3 regions of the Mesorhizobium sp. M8A.F.Ca.ET.161.01.1.1 genome follow, and region 1 is predicted to be linked to each of the others. Evidence: riboswitches for the same ligand, from Rfam matches in the RefSeq annotation. Region 1 holds a riboswitch; each other region holds the start of a gene.
What was found. A riboswitch is a leader RNA that binds a small molecule or an ion and turns the genes downstream of it on or off. The one in region 1 is predicted to bind thiamine pyrophosphate.
Positions count from the first base shown of each region.

Region 2: linked by a shared signal. The riboswitch ahead of thiB (thiamine ABC transporter substrate binding subunit) and the one ahead of EN804_RS10620 (YkoF family thiamine/hydroxymethylpyrimidine-binding protein) in region 1 are both predicted to bind thiamine pyrophosphate.
Region 3: linked by a shared signal. The riboswitch ahead of thiC (phosphomethylpyrimidine synthase ThiC) and the one ahead of EN804_RS10620 (YkoF family thiamine/hydroxymethylpyrimidine-binding protein) in region 1 are both predicted to bind thiamine pyrophosphate.

Region 1 is NZ_SRTD01000003.1:408,530-413,525, forward strand. Features, by position in the region: gene EN804_RS10610 (ABC transporter ATP-binding protein) at 1-744, opposite strand, end outside; gene EN804_RS10615 (ABC transporter permease) at 741-1,559, opposite strand; gene EN804_RS10620 (YkoF family thiamine/hydroxymethylpyrimidine-binding protein) at 1,603-2,211, opposite strand; TPP riboswitch at 2,202-2,315, opposite strand; gene EN804_RS10630 (formyltransferase family protein) at 2,626-3,705, opposite strand; gene msrA (peptide-methionine (S)-S-oxide reductase MsrA) at 4,011-4,529, opposite strand; gene EN804_RS10640 (glycosyltransferase family 39 protein) at 4,706-4,996, opposite strand, start outside.
Region 2 is NZ_SRTD01000005.1:64,681-69,676, reverse strand. Features, by position in the region: gene thiQ (thiamine ABC transporter ATP-binding protein) at 1-71, opposite strand, end outside; gene thiP (thiamine/thiamine pyrophosphate ABC transporter permease) at 64-1,683, opposite strand; gene thiB (thiamine ABC transporter substrate binding subunit) at 1,908-2,906, opposite strand; TPP riboswitch at 2,950-3,064, opposite strand; gene EN804_RS14510 (thiamine diphosphokinase) at 3,151-3,795, shown strand; gene EN804_RS14505 (ABC-F family ATP-binding cassette domain-containing protein) at 3,797-4,996, shown strand, end outside.
Region 3 is NZ_SRTD01000013.1:67,026-72,021, forward strand. Features, by position in the region: gene EN804_RS38855 (hypothetical protein) at 299-760, shown strand; gene EN804_RS25970 (hypothetical protein) at 1,423-1,650, shown strand; TPP riboswitch at 1,772-1,888, shown strand; gene thiC (phosphomethylpyrimidine synthase ThiC) at 1,992-3,827, shown strand; gene thiO (glycine oxidase ThiO) at 3,824-4,825, shown strand; gene thiS (sulfur carrier protein ThiS) at 4,794-4,991, shown strand; gene EN804_RS25990 (thiazole synthase) at 4,993-4,996, shown strand, end outside.

The DNA.
Region 1 (4,996 bases):
TGGCTGGAGGTTGAGCAGAATGTCGAGGATCTCGGCCTCGAGTGCCCCGGCCTGCCGTGTGGCGGCGCTGGTCGGATCGCGCGGGCGCGGCAGTGGCACCTGGATCTCGCGCACGACACGGGCAGGCCGGGCCGACAGCACATAGATGCGGTCTGACAGGAACACGGCTTCGCGCACGTCATGGGTGATCAGCAACGCCGTCCATCGATGGTGCCGCCACATCTGTTCGAGCCAGCGCTGCATGGCCGCGCGCGTCAGTGCATCGAGCGCGCCGAACGGCTCGTCGAGCAGCAACATGTCGCGTTCCTGCACGACAGTACGCAGCAGCGCCGCGCGCTGCCGCATGCCGCCTGAAAGCTGCGCCGGAAAATGCCGCTCGAAGCCGGCAAGCCCAAACTCGGCAAACAGCGGCGCGACACGCGTCCGCGCCGCCTTGCGGCCGAGGCCCTGCACCTCGAGCCCGAGCGTCGTGTTATCGAGGATGCGCCGCCACGGCATCAGCGCGTCCCGCTGCGGCATGAAGGCGAAATGCCTGCCATGATCGTCGAGCGGCGCGCCGTCGAAAAACATCTCACCCTCGCCATGCTCGGCGCCGGTCAGAAGCTGGAACAGCGTCGACTTGCCGGCACCCGAAGGCCCAAGGATCGAGACGAATTCGCTGGCATCCACGCGCAGCGAAATGTCGGCGAGCACTTCGAGCCCGCCAAAGGCCTTGCGCATATGCCGCAATTCGAGCCGGCTCATGCTTGCGGGCCTTTTCGGGCGGCTCGCCTGCCAGCGGCTCTTTCCCAGGGCATGGCAAGTCGTTGCAGCACCACCGTCAGCCCGAACAGGACGAGGGTAAGGGCGGCGCTGACGCCGACGGCGGCGAGCACCAGGTCGGGACGGAAATTGTTTTTGGCGTTGAGCATGTAGATGCCCAGCCCTTTGGCCGCGCCCGCATATTCGGCGAAGATGGCGCCGACGACGGCATAGGTGATGGAGATCCTGAGGCCAGCGAAGAAATAAGGCAGCGCCGAAGGCAACCGTGCCAGGATGAAGACCCGCCAGCGCCCTGCTCCCATGGCGCGCAGCATCTGCCCGATCTCGACCTCGGTAGCCTCGTAGCCCTGCACCAGGGCCACCAGCATCGGGAAGAAGGTGACCAGTGCCACCAGCATGATCTTGGGCGTCAGCCCGAAACCGAACCACAGCACCACCAATGGCGCGATGGCGACCAGCGGCAAGGTCTGGCTGACTATGAAGACAGGAAACAGCGCGCGCCGCAAAGGCTGGAAGAAGTCGACCAGCATCGACAGCGCGAAGGCGGCGCTGAGCGAGCAGGCAAAACCGATCAGCGTGGCGCGGATGGTGGGAATGGCGTTGTCGAGCAGCGCGTCACGATTGAGCATCGCCTGTTCGAAGACGCGCGAGGGCGCCGGCAGAACCGTCGGCTTGATGCCGGAATGGTTTGCGTAGAGTTCCCACGCCACGAGCACCAGGCCGATCGATATCACGGCCGGCGCTGCCTGGGCGAGGAAGCCCGCGAGCTGACGCGGGTTGAATGACGATGAAGCCACGAGAGGATGACCTTGACGGCGTTCGCGCGTCGGCGCGAACGGTTCAGACGGCAGTGGGACTGTTGGCCGAAACCGTGACGTCGAGGGTTACGTGGCCGGCGCCCGGTCCGAAGCGGCAGAAGGCTTCGTCGAGCGCCGAGAAGATCGCGCCAGCATCGCCGCGCAGCTTGGTGCAGAAATTCTTGGAGCGATCATAGACGCCAGACTGCTTCAGGAAATCGATGCAGCCATAGATCTCGTCCATGTGGTCGTCCGTGCCCATCACATAGAGCGAGAACTGCGCCGCCGCTGGCTGCCCAGTGGCGGGCGCGCCGCGCACGGCGGAAATGGCGGCTTGCTTGCGCGGGCCGAGTGGCCCGGCAGGTCCGCCAAACGTGTCGGAGCGGCAGATCGGATCGTCCGGCTCACCTGGGCAACCACGCGAAATGGTCGCCGACAGCACGCAATGCTTACCGCTGCCAGACGCAGCCACGAAAAGGTCGCGCAGCGCCGGGAATAGCACCTCGGGGGGCCCGACCAGCAAGGTCGAGATGTCGTCGGTCTCGATCCTGAGCTTGTCGCGATACGGATCGAGCGCGCCGAGCGCACCCAGGATGACGCCGACAAAATCGTCGGCCATGGGATATAGGGAAACCTGTGCGCCTGAAAACATCGCCCGCCTCGCTCCGCTGGTATTACCCAGATCAGCTTCTAGGGTCTGTGGGCTTGCCGCCCCCGTCTCAGCCCCGACCGTACGGAGCACCCCTGTGGATGGCGGCGTTAAAGCACCATTCGATCGGTTGGGGAAGCTGTTTTTTCAGCAAGCTGCGCCAAAAGCATTGCGCCAGCGCAGGCGCAACCGGGTGTTGACGGCCCGGAAATTTGTCTCGATCCGGGCGCAGCCAACAGCCCGACCATCACGCCGGGCGACATGAAATTCCAACGCGGACCAGAATTGCCCGACCAGCACGCGGACGGATGCCAATGGCAGGGCGACCGCGCCGACCGTGAACGACAAGAACTGCGGTAAGTAGTTTTCGCAGCAGGAAAAGCGCGGACGCAAGTTCCGCCATGCGCATTGGCTTCACTATCCGCCACGACCGGCCGGCGGTACCTCTGGCGCCGATTCGCTGGCTACTTTGCCAAACACTCTTATTTCGGGGCACGGTTTTCCGGCTTTTGGCCGTGCGAATGCGGCGTGGATTTTCATCAACCGTTTGAGCAGGCGGCCATAGGTGAGGTATCGAACCCGGCCATTGGCAAGATCGAACTCCACCCTCCCCCATCGCCTGACCGGCCTCTTTCCAGTTGCCGGACCCAGTCGCGCGATCTGAAAGGCCAACCGGACCTCGCGGCCGGCAACGTCCAGATAGATACCGGGATTACCGCCCAGGACGTGCCACAATCGGGCAACGTGCTCGATCGACATGTCGGATGAAATCGCCATGTGGTCCCGCTCAAGTCGCGCCCAGACGAAATCACCGGTTGGCTGCCGCGTCCCGGACACCAAATCCTTGCAATAGGCTGGCGCCACCTCGCGCACCAACGCGCGCATCGCGGTCGCCACGCTGTCGGCCACATCCCGCCGCGTTGCCCAGTGTGCTTCGCAGAACGGCACCTGTCCGAGGATGTCGCCGTCATCGAAATTGGCGGACATCTTGTGCAATGTCACGCCGCCATGAACGGCATGCTGGCCGTCCGCGGCCAGGCGATGGAGAGGATGCGGACCCCGGTAGTTGGGCAGCAGCGCCGGATGAAAATTAAGCCCGCCCTTGGGAAAGAGGCCGAGCAGTTGTTGTGGGATCAAGGTCGGGAAAGCGTAGCAGATCAGTACATCCGCGGCGATCTCAGGCAATTGCCGGCCAAGCTCATCCCAGTCGTAAGGCCGGCCGAATTCGATCAACTTTACCGGCGTGTTGCCGAGATAGCGCCTGAGCAGAAGCTGGCGCCTCAGCCGGCGTCGAAAATTGCCAATGCTGAAGCCTCTGGATGGGCGCTGAAAGCCAGGCACGATGATCGCGCCAATACGATTTCCCGCCTCGACCCACCCGGAAAGCAGGGGCCCGGTGTAAGCAGAAACATCCAGGATGAAAACTGCATTGAGCTGCCGGGCGCCGGCCACAGGCTCGGAAGAAATCATCTTTTCAGATCCGGCGGGGCAAGACATCGCCCGGCAATCCGAGCACCGTAACGAACCGGTCCAGTCACTACCAAAAGACCGGCCGAGCCGTCAGCCTGGTTTGGGAGAAAGCGGTCCTGCCGCGGCGACACTTGGGAGCCTTTCCCGCTTCACCAACACACGCTTCTCGTAGAGCTTCCTCATGCTCCCCCTGAAACCAATCAACCCGCGTAGTTGGTCAGCAACGCCGCGCACTGTCAACCGCCGGGCGGTGGTTAACAGCCGCTATTATAAGGGCTTGCGGCAATGGCGGGCGCTTATACCCACCCGCCGCAAAGACTGATCCGCGAGCCTTATGAAACAGCCTTTTCACGAACCGGCAGTTTCCAACCTGGCCTGACGAAATGGCAGGTGTAGCCGTTCGGATACTTCTCCAGATAATCCTGGTGCTCGGGCTCGGCCTCCCAGAACGCTCCCGCCGGAGCGAGCTCGGTGACAACCTTGCCGGGCCACAGGCCAGAGGCATCGACATCGGCGATGGTGTCCTCCGCCACACGCTTCTGCTCCTCACTGGTGTAGTAGATTGCCGAGCGATAGCTCATGCCGACATCGTTGCCCTGGCGGTTGCGCGTCGTCGGATCGTGGATCTGGAAGAAGAATTCCAGAAGCTGGCGGAAGCTGATTTTCGCCGGATCGAAGCTGATCTCGATGGCTTCGGCATGCGTGCCATGATTGCGATAGGTGGCATTCGGCACGTCGCCGCCGCTGTAGCCGACACGCGTGGCGAGGACGCCCGGCATGCGCCGGATCAGATCCTGCATGCCCCAGAAACAGCCGCCGGCAAGCACTGCACGTTCGCTCGAAGTCGTCATGTAACGTCTCCTCAAAAGGCAATTCCGGGAAAACTGTAGCGGCTTTCTCCGGGGAATTGCGCGACAACAAATTTGGATAGTCCCATAAATGGGCATTGTCGCCTGGTTCGTCCAGTCGGATGAGCGGCCATCCGGCTATACCGCTGAAATTCGCCCCCTAAGGAACTGGGGGCACCTCAGTTGCGCGGATGCCGTGTCCGGCTGCTGGCGGCGACCGGCAGATATCGGATACCAGGCGGAATGGCCGCAAAACTGATCGCCACAGGCGGCGCCTCGCGCGACCAGTTGAAAAGAACGGTCTTGACCGGAACGTTGTCCAACCATGCCCGCAGCTGCGACGGCACGTGAGGACCCGACCAAACCATCAGCATGCCATGGTCGCGCAATCGCTGCCTCGTGATCCAGGGTGCGAACCGCATATCGAGATCGGTGAAGATCGACGGCTTGTCATAGGCGTTGAGGCCCGC
Region 2 (4,996 bases), on a different contig from region 1:
TCGCCATAACTGAACGAGACCTTGTCCAGCCGCACCGGAACCCCTTTGGCGTCAGCCGCACCGTCAGACATCGCGGGCCATCCCCTTTCCCAGCCGGTCCGCTGCCAGCACCAGTACCAGGCAGACAAGGCCCAGCAACAACGCCAGGCCGGCGGCGTCCTGGGTGCGGTAGCTGCCCATGCGCGCCAGGAGAAGGTAGGGCAAGGTCTGTACGGAATCACTGCCGAACAGGGCGATGACGCCGAGATCGCCAAGCGACAGCGCCATGGCGAACGCGAAGGCGGTGGCGAGCGGCCGCCGCAGCGACGGCCAGTCGACCAGCTTCAGCCTTGCCCAGCCGGAAATGCCGAGCTGTGCGCAGAGCCGTTCGTGGCGCTCGCTTGCCGCATCATAGGCGGGGCGGATGGCGCGCAGCGCGAAAGGCATCGCCATGACAGCGTTGACGGTGACGACCATGAGCGGGGCGATGGCAAAGACGTCGCCGACGTGGCGCAACAGAAGGAACCAACCGGCGCCGACGACGATCGGCGGCACGACCAGCACAAAGCCGGCGCCGGTATCGGTGGCGTGTTCGAGCAGTGTCATTGGGCCGGAGCGGCGGTTCGATGCCAGCGCCCGCCGCGCCATTGTCAATGCCAACGAGAGCATCACCGAAAGCAGCGCCGAAAGGAAGCCGAGCACGGCGCTGGTGAGTGTCGCCTGCCGGACAGCGGTCTCGCCGGCCAGCCGGTCGAGATCGGCGCTCAATCCGGCGATCACGGTCGCCGCCATCGGTCCCGCGACGACCAGCAGCGCCAATCCGATGAGCAAGGCATTCAGTGTGGCTTCGGTGCCGTTGACGGAGAGATAGCGGCGCGGCGCGACCGGCAGGTTGGTGTCGCCGACGACATTGGCGCCGAGCCGCGTCAGCGCCAGCACCACGATGAAGGTCAAGGCGATCTGCAGCAATGTCAGCGCGACAGCCCTCGCGGGATCGAAATCGAAGCGCAAGGCCTGATAGATGCCGACTTCGAGCGTCGTCGCGGCCGGCCCGCCGCCAAGCGTCAGCACGATGGTGAAGGATGTGATGCAGAGCATGAAGACGAGCCCGGCGACGCCGGGCATGGCGGCGCGCAGTGTTGGCCATTCGATCAACCGGAACGCCGGCCGCGCCGCCATGCCGAGCTGGCTCGCCAGCCGCCACTGGTCGGAGGGGATGGTCTGCAGCGCCTCGAGGAACAGGCGGGTGGCCAGCGGCAGGTTGAAGAAGACATGGGCGACGAGAATGCCGGAGAGGCCGTAGATGCCCGGCCAGCCCTGGCCGCCAACCCAGTTGAACAGGCCGGCGAAATAGCCGGCACGGCCATAAAGCGCCAGAATGCCGAGCGCCGCGACGATCGCCGGCAGCGCCAACGGCACGGCGAAGAGCTGCAGAATGAAGGCGCGGCCGAAAAACCGTGGATGCCGCGACAGCGCCCGCGCCACGAACAGGGCCGGCCCGACGGAGAGCAGCGTTGACAGGGCCGCCTGCCAGAGTGTGAAGCGCACGACGCGCAACAGATAAGGGTCGAAGGCCGCCCAGGCGCCGGAGAGGTCGTGTGCGCCTTCGACAAGCAGCCCGGCAAACGCGCCGCCGATCAAGAGCGCGATCGCCGCCAGCGCTACGCTGCCGGCGGTAATGCGGGGATCAGACGCGGGTTGCACGAAAGGCCTTTAACGTGCGTCGCGTTCCTTCGCGCCCCCCTCTGTCCCGTCGGACATCTCCCCCACGAGGGGGGAGATTAGCAGCTCCGGCGCCCAGCTCATTCCTGCAATGTTGGCGATTGGCGAAATCGCCGATGACAGCCAATCTCCCCCCAAGCGGGGGAGATGTCCGGCAGGACAGAGGGGGGCGCCGTAGAGCATTCATCTTCGGATCATACAGCCAACTACTTGCTCATCACCGCCAGCCATTCATCCACCCAGGCCTTGCGGTTGGCCGCGACCTCGTCCGGGCTGAACAGCAGGGTCTTGGTCGGCTTGACCAGTTTGTCGAAGGCTGGGTTGAGCGGCTTGTCGGTCTTGCCGGCCGGGAACATCCAGTTGGTCTCGGGGATGGCGTCCTGGAATTTCGGTCCGGTCATGAAGGCCATGAATTTTTCCGCCAGCGGGTTCTTGGCTCCGGTCGTGGTGATGCCGGCGACCTCGATCTGCAGATACTCGCCCTCTTCGAAAGACGCCGCCTGGTAACGCTCGGTGTTCTCGGCGACCATATGGTAGGCCGGGGAGGTGGTGTAGGAAAGCACCATCGGCGCCTCGCCCTTGGTGAACAGGCCATAGGCCTCGCTCCAGCCCGGCGTCACGGTCAGCACCTTGGTCTTGAGCTTGGCCCAGGCCTCCGGCGCCTTATCGCCATAGACCGACTTCACCCAGAGCAGCAGGCCGAGACCGGGCGTCGAGGTGCGCGGGTCCTGGATGACGATCTTGTCGTCGGCGCTGCCCTCGACCAGCTCCTTCAAGCTTTTCGGCGGCGACTTCAGCTTTTGCGTATCGTAGACGACGGCGAAATAGCCGTAGTCGAAGGGAACAAAAGTATCGTCGCTCCAGCCGCCCGGCACGTTGACATCGCTCACCGCGCCATGCGGCGCGAACAGGCCGGAGGCCTTGGCATCGGCGGTGAGATTGGTGTCGAGGCCGAGCACGATGTCGGCCTTGGTCGAAGCGCCTTCCAGCTTGACGCGGTTGAGCAGCGCCACGCCGTCGGCGACCGAGACGAACTCGACATCGCAGCCGCATTCGGCCTCGAATTCCTTCTTCACCACGGGGCCTGGACCCCAGTCGGCAGTGAAGCTCTCATAGGTGTAGACCGTGAGCTTGTCCTTGGCCAAGGCCGGCCCGGACAGCGTCACCGCCGTGGCTGCGATGAGAGAATATAAAAACGTGCGCATCGGCGCCTCCTTCGTTTGCGTTGAAAGGAATTGAGGCGTCGGACTGTCCGAAACGTCTAATCCCTCCGCCGGTACAAACCGGATCAGGTTCAGCGGGTTGGCGAGACTGCCTCTCAGCCGGCCCGCGAAATTCGCGTCCGGCACCCCGTTAGAGCGTTTCGACACATAGGCCCGGCGGGTGGGACACGCAAGTGGGAGTTTGCCGCCTTCCGTTTCCCGTGCCGGGCTGGTAAGGCGACGGGATATGAGCACATTCACCATCCTGCTTGGCGGCGATCTCCTCCGCACGCCCCGGCTCGACCGCCAGGTCGAAGGCTCGCGCGTGATCGCCGCCGACGCCGGCATCGGTCATGCGCGGATGCTGGGCCTCGTGCCGGAATTGTGGGTCGGTGATTTCGATTCGGTTCCGGCCGATCTGCCCGCCCATCTCGCCGCCGTGCCCCAGCAAACCTTCCCGACGGAAAAGGACAAGACCGACGGCGAACTGGCAATCGCGGCCGCACTGGAGCGTGGAGCGACCCGCCTTGCGCTGGCGGGCGCCTTCGGCGGCAAGCGCGCCGATCACGCCTTTCTGCATCTGGCGCTTGGCCTGCGGCTGGCCGAGGCCGGAACGGATGTGCTTTTGACCAGCGGCGCCCAGGAGGGTGTCCCCTTGCTCAACGGCAGGGCCAGCTTCGATTATGCCGACGGCACGCTATTTTCTATTCTCGGCTTTTCCGAACTCTCCGGCCTGACCGTCACCGGCGCCAAATGGCCGCTCGACAAGGTCGAGGTGGCTTTCGGATCGTCGCTGACCATTTCCAACGAGGTCAAGGGCCGCCTCGACATCGCGCTCGGCCACGGCCGCGCGCTGCTGCTCGCCCATCCCTATCCATTGCCCGAAAGCTGACATGGCCCCGCCCCTTCTCAATCTCGACGGGATAAGACTGACTTTTGGCGGCACGCCGCTGCTCGATGGCGCCGCCCTGACCGCGTCGACCGGCGACAAGATCGCGCTGGTCGGCCGCAACGGGTCCGGCAAGTCGACGCTGCTCAAGATCGCCGCCGGCCTGATCGAACCGCAGGACGGCGAGGTGTTCCGCCAGCCTTCGGCAACGGTGCGTTACCTGCCCCAGATGCCCGACATGGACGGCTTTGCCAATGTGCGGGCCTATGTCGAGGCCGGACTCGGCCCGGCCGACGATCCCTACCGCGCCAGCTATCTGATGGAGCATCTCGGCCTGTCAGGCGAGGAGCGGCCGGCAGACCTGTCCGGCGGCGAGGCCAGGCGCGCCGCCCTTGCCCGCGTCATGGCGCCGGAGCCCGACATCCTGCTTCTTGATGAGCCGACTAACCATCTTGATCTGTCGGTGATCGAATGGCTGGAAGAGGAACTCGTCCGGACTTCCTCGGCGCTCATCGTGATCTCGCACGACCGCCGCTTCCTCGAGCGTGTGTCGCGTGCCACCGTCTGGCTCGACCGTGGCCAGACCCGCCGGTTGGACAAGGGCTTTGGCCATTTCGAGGAATGGCGCGACCTCGTGCTGGAGGAGGAAGAGCGCGAGCAGCACAAGCTCGGCCGCCAGATCGTGCGCGAGGAGCACTGGCTGCGCTACGGCGTGACGGCACGGCGCAAGCGCAACATGCGACGTCTCGGCGAACTGCAGACCATGCGCCAGCGCTTTCGCGGCCATCGCGGCGCCGAGGGCACCGCGACAATGGTGGCCAGCGACGCGGCCGAATCCGGCAAGCTGGTGATCGAGGCGAAAAACATAGAGAAGAGCTTTGGCGACCTCACCGTCGTCAAGGGGTTCTCGACCCGCATCCAGCGCGGTGACCGCGTCGGCCTCGTCGGACCGAACGGCGCCGGCAAGACGACGCTTCTGAAGATGCTGACCGGCGAATTGGCGCCGGACGCTGGTTCGATACGGCTCGGCACGAATCTGGAGATCGCCACGCTCGACCAGAAGCGCGAGGCGGTCGACCCGCAGGAGACGCTGGCGCAATATCTCACCGACGGGCGCGGCGAGAACCTGGTCATCAATGGCGAGCAGCGCCATGTCGTCTCCTACATGAAGGATTTTCTGTTCAAGCCGGAGCAGGCGCGCACG
Region 3 (4,996 bases), on a different contig from region 1:
GAAGCTAGCAGAGGGCCTGAAATCGCAGGGCAAGCAGCAATACGAAGAAAGGTCGAGGGAACGCGAACGAGATGTGTCTCGTTAGGTCGCACGTTGCACCAGGGGTGCGTCGGAAGGCACTCCGCCGTGTCCTGAAGAGGTAGCCTGCACTTGAGAATAGCCACGGTGGTACCTTATTTTCGGCTGTGAAGCACACGAGACCCGCGACGTGAGACCCAGTTGCTCAATACCCAGTTGCTGGGTGAGCGTGCATGACTGCCAACGGAAGGTCTTGCACGCACCCTCGCGATCTTGAGCAATGGTCGCCATGACTTTCTTCTTGCAGGCTTTTGAGTGGCCCAGCCTGCAATCACCAGACCCCACCGACTCTAAAGAGCGTGGCAGACGGGATAGTCGAGGTTGCCCGGCACAATTACGCTCAAGGCTTGCGCCGCCCAGAGGACACGCTGAAAAGGCAGCATGGGCGCGCAAGCACGCCATTCACGAGAGGTTCGACATGAAGACTATGCAAGAAAAAGACATTCCGGCATTCGTGCAAGCAGTTGTGGAGGCCGGCTGCAACATTTGCGCGATTGGCAACTTGGGATATGTCTTTGGCGATGCTGATTTGACGCCGGCGCAACGGAGGTCCGTCGAGCCACAGCTGCGCAGGATTGCTGAGATCTACGGCGAACGCGATCATCTCATGGACGAGATAGCTGTATATCTGCGGTCGATCGGACGCCATGTCGAGGTTGAGCCGAAGACAGGTGTTTCCTGATGGCCGCGATCGATCGCGTTCCGTAGTCGCCATTTCTATTGGGTAACGAGCAGCCGTCTTCCAACCTCTGAAACAAAAAAGAGGTGACCCCCAAAGGCCGCTCTCGAGACCGCAAGTCTGAGCCGCTAACGCATTGCGATAACCAGGCTGTCCGAACTGGGCGTCGATGCCTTCCTCGACCAGGTCGCGGTAGGCGGCGATCTCATCTACCGCATGCATAGCCAAGCCAGAGAAGTTTTCGGCAGCGGAATTCTCGGTCGCTTCCCCTTTTATGACTAGAGGGTGCGGCCGATCCGGCCGCGACGATCTCGCAGGGATTGCCATATACGGCAACACGAACACCGGCGGATCAATACTCGGATAATGGCGGCCGGCTATGTAGCGATCGATCGCGCACCAACATATCAATGCAATAGCTTAGTTGCTTTCAAAGGCGGGTCTCTACGAACTGCAAGCAAGCTAAACGATTGCGTCAACTCTTCCTCGCAGAGCGAAAACTCCGCGCCCACGCGATTTCTCTGCTGGAACAGCGGCACATCCTCAGCGCCAGGACACGGCCGCCGCCGTCGGGTTTTACGAAGCCGGTGATTGCATAAGTTGCCCGCAAGATATCATTGGTATCGGGAACGCCGCCGATGCCGCATCCTGAATAGAGCGGCCGCTTGCACCTGCCAGCCCGACGACCAGATCATATCTGCAACTCCATCTACCTGGACGTGGTGCAAATCACCTCGCTGAAGCCGCAAATCGTCGCCTTCGACCAGGATAACCACATCCGTGACCGCCTGAGCTACTCGGTCGATCTCGACGCACATGGCCGATACAGTTTTTCCATCCTTCACGAAGCGAATGAGACTTTGGCCATTCCAGCCCTGGTCTACGGGGCGTGACTTGTCCCCGATGCATGCGCGAGCTCTCCGCTCGGCCGGCCGCCGGACGTCGCCACCGGCCGAAGGCGCCCGAAGGCGCCCGAAGGCGCTTGACAAAGCAGCACCGGCCCATTCAACTTGAGGCATTCACCAGGGGAGTCCCGGTAAGGGGCTGAGATACTGCTGGCTTTCGCGGCGCAGTGACCCGTTGAACCTGATCCAGTTCATACTGGCGTAGGGACGGTGCAAGCGCTTTGCGGGAGTTTACGCCCGAGGTCCTGCTGCAGCAGGTCTACAGAAGCGTCTTTTCATCCTTCCGGCACAGAACTGGGTCTCCAATGCATGAGCAAAGGAGCCTCACGATGAATGCCCTCACCCCCGCCGTGTCGACGGGACCACTGCCCGCCTCGCGGAAAATCCACAAGCCCGGCGTCCTCTACCCGCAGATCAGGGTGCCGATGCGCGAGATTTCCGTCCATCCGACGGCCGGCGAACCGCCCGTCACCGTCTACGATCCGTCCGGCCCCTACACCGATCCATCAGTCCAAACCAGCATCGAAAAAGGCCTTGCCCGGCTTCGCCACGAATGGGTCACGGCGCGTTGCGATGTCGAAGCCTATGACGGCCGCCACGTCCGGCCGGAAGACAATGGATTCGCCACCGGCGAGCGCCTGACACCGGAATTTCCGATACGCAATCGGCCGCTCAAGGCCAAGCAGGGCAAGGCGGTGACCCAACTTGCCTATGCGCGCGCCGGCATCATCACGCCAGAAATGGAGTTCGTAGCCATCCGCGAGAATCTCGGCCGCGAGGTGATGCGCGGCAAGCTGCAACGCGACGGCGAAGCCTTCGGCGCGGCGATCCCAGATTTCGTCACACCCGAATTCGTGCGCGACGAGGTGGCGCGCGGACGCGCAATCATTCCCGCCAACATCAATCATCCCGAGAGCGAACCGATGATCATCGGGCGAAATTTCCTGGTGAAGATCAACGCCAACATCGGTAACTCGGCTGTCACATCGTCGATGGCCGAAGAGGTCGAAAAGATGGTGTGGGCGATCCGCTGGGGCGCCGATACGGTGATGGACCTGTCGACCGGCCGCAACATCCACAACATCCGCGACTGGATCGTGCGCAATGCACCGGTGCCGATCGGCACGGTGCCGCTCTATCAGGCGCTCGAAAAGGTCGGCGGCATCGCCGAGGACCTCAACTGGGAGGTCTATCGCGACACGCTGATCGAGCAGGCCGAGCAAGGCGTCGACTATTTCACCATCCACGCCGGCGTGCGGCTGCACTACATACCGCTGACCGTCGACCGGGTCACGGGCATCGTCTCGCGCGGCGGCTCGATCATGGCCAAATGGTGCCTGCACCATCACCGGGAGAGCTTCCTCTACGAGCATTTCGAGGAGATCTGCGACATCGCCAGAGCCTATGACGTTTCCTTCTCGCTCGGCGACGGCCTTCGTCCCGGTTCAATCGCCGATGCGAACGACGCGGCGCAATTCGCCGAACTGGAAACACTTGGAGAACTCACCAAGATTGCCTGGGCAAAGGACTGCCAGGTGATGATCGAAGGCCCGGGCCATGTCCCCATGCACAAGATCAGGCAGAACATGGACAAGCAGCTCGCAGTGTGCGGTGAGGCGCCGTTCTACACGTTGGGGCCGCTGACGACCGACATCGCGCCGGGCTATGACCACATCACCTCAGGGATAGGTGCCGCCATGATAGGCTGGTTCGGCACCGCAATGCTTTGCTACGTCACGCCGAAAGAGCATCTCGGCCTTCCCGACCGCAACGACGTCAAGATTGGGGTGATCACTTACAAGATAGCCGCCCATGCAGCCGATCTGGCGAAGGGCCATCCGGCAGCGAAAACCAGGGATGATGCCCTTTCGCGCGCGCGCTTCGAGTTCCGCTGGGAGGACCAGTTCAACCTGTCGCTCGACCCCGAAACCGCACGGTCCTTCCACGACCAGACCTTGCCCAAGGAGGCGCACAAGCTGGCACATTTCTGTTCGATGTGCGGGCCGAAATTCTGCTCCATGCGCATTTCCCACGACATCCGTGCCGAGGCTCAGAAGGAAGGCATGGCGGCAATGGCGGCAAAATACCGGGAGGGCGGCGATCTCTACATGCCGGCGGACGAGACTGGCGTACCGGTCGTGCCGGAGGCTCCCAAACCATCATGAGGGTGCTCGTCAAAGGGGCCGGCGTTGCCGGCCTCACCGTCGCTTTCGAACTCGCCGCCCGCGGCGCGACGGTCACAGTCGCCGAGATGCGGCATGGCCTTGGCGGCAACGCGTCGTGGTTCGCCGGCGGCATGCTGGCGCCATGGTGCGAGCGCGAAAGCGCGGAGCAGCCGGTGCTGGATCTCGGACGCGACGCTGCCGACTGGTGGGATGCGGTGCTGTCGGGTCAGGTGACACGGGCCGGGACATTGGTCGTGGCCGCGCCGCGTGATGCCGGTGAGCTTGACCGGTTCGCCAGTCGCACGTCAGGGCATAGGCGCGTCGATGAAAACGAAATTGCGCTCCTGGAACCCGACCTCGCCGGCCGCTTCCGGCGTGGATTGCTCTTCCCCAACGAGGCTCACCTCGACCCACGCCAGGCGATGGCGGCACTTCATGACAACCTTGCGACCATGGGTGTCAAATTCCACTTCGGCTGCGACGCCCGGCCTGTTTCGGGTTTCGCCCGTCAGATAGACTGCATGGGAATGGCAGCGGCCGATGACAGGCTGCGCGGTGTTCGCGGCGAAATGCTGATCCTTCGCACGCCTGATGTCTCGCTGTCGCGGCCGGTCCGTTTGCTTCATCCACGCTTTCCGCTTTATGCCGTGCCGCGCACCGATCACCGTTTCATGATCGGAGCGACGATGATTGAAAGCCAGAGCGCCGGACCGGTGACGGCGCGTTCCATGATGGAGCTGCTGGGCGCCGCCCATGCCCTCCATCCGGCCTTTGGTGAGGCCGAGATCGTTGAAACCGGTGTGGGTGTCCGTCCGGCATTTCCCGACAATTTGCCACGCGTCGAAACAGACGGTGAGATCATCGCGATCAACGGTCTTTATCGTCACGGTTTTCTCCTCGCCCCCGCCATGGCGCGCCAGGCTGCCGGCCTGGTTTTCAGTCAAGACAGAACCAAGGAGCATGCTCATGAAACTGATGGTCAACGGCGAGGCGCGTGAGATTGCCGCCACCACGCTGGCCGAGTTGCTTGCCGCGCTCGACTATGAGGGCGATTGGCTCGCCACCGCCGTCAACGGCGACCTCGTGCACAAAGCCAACCGCACGGAGTTCCAGTTGAGCGACGGCGACCGGATCGAAATCCTCTCGCCCATGCAGGGCGGCTAGCATGT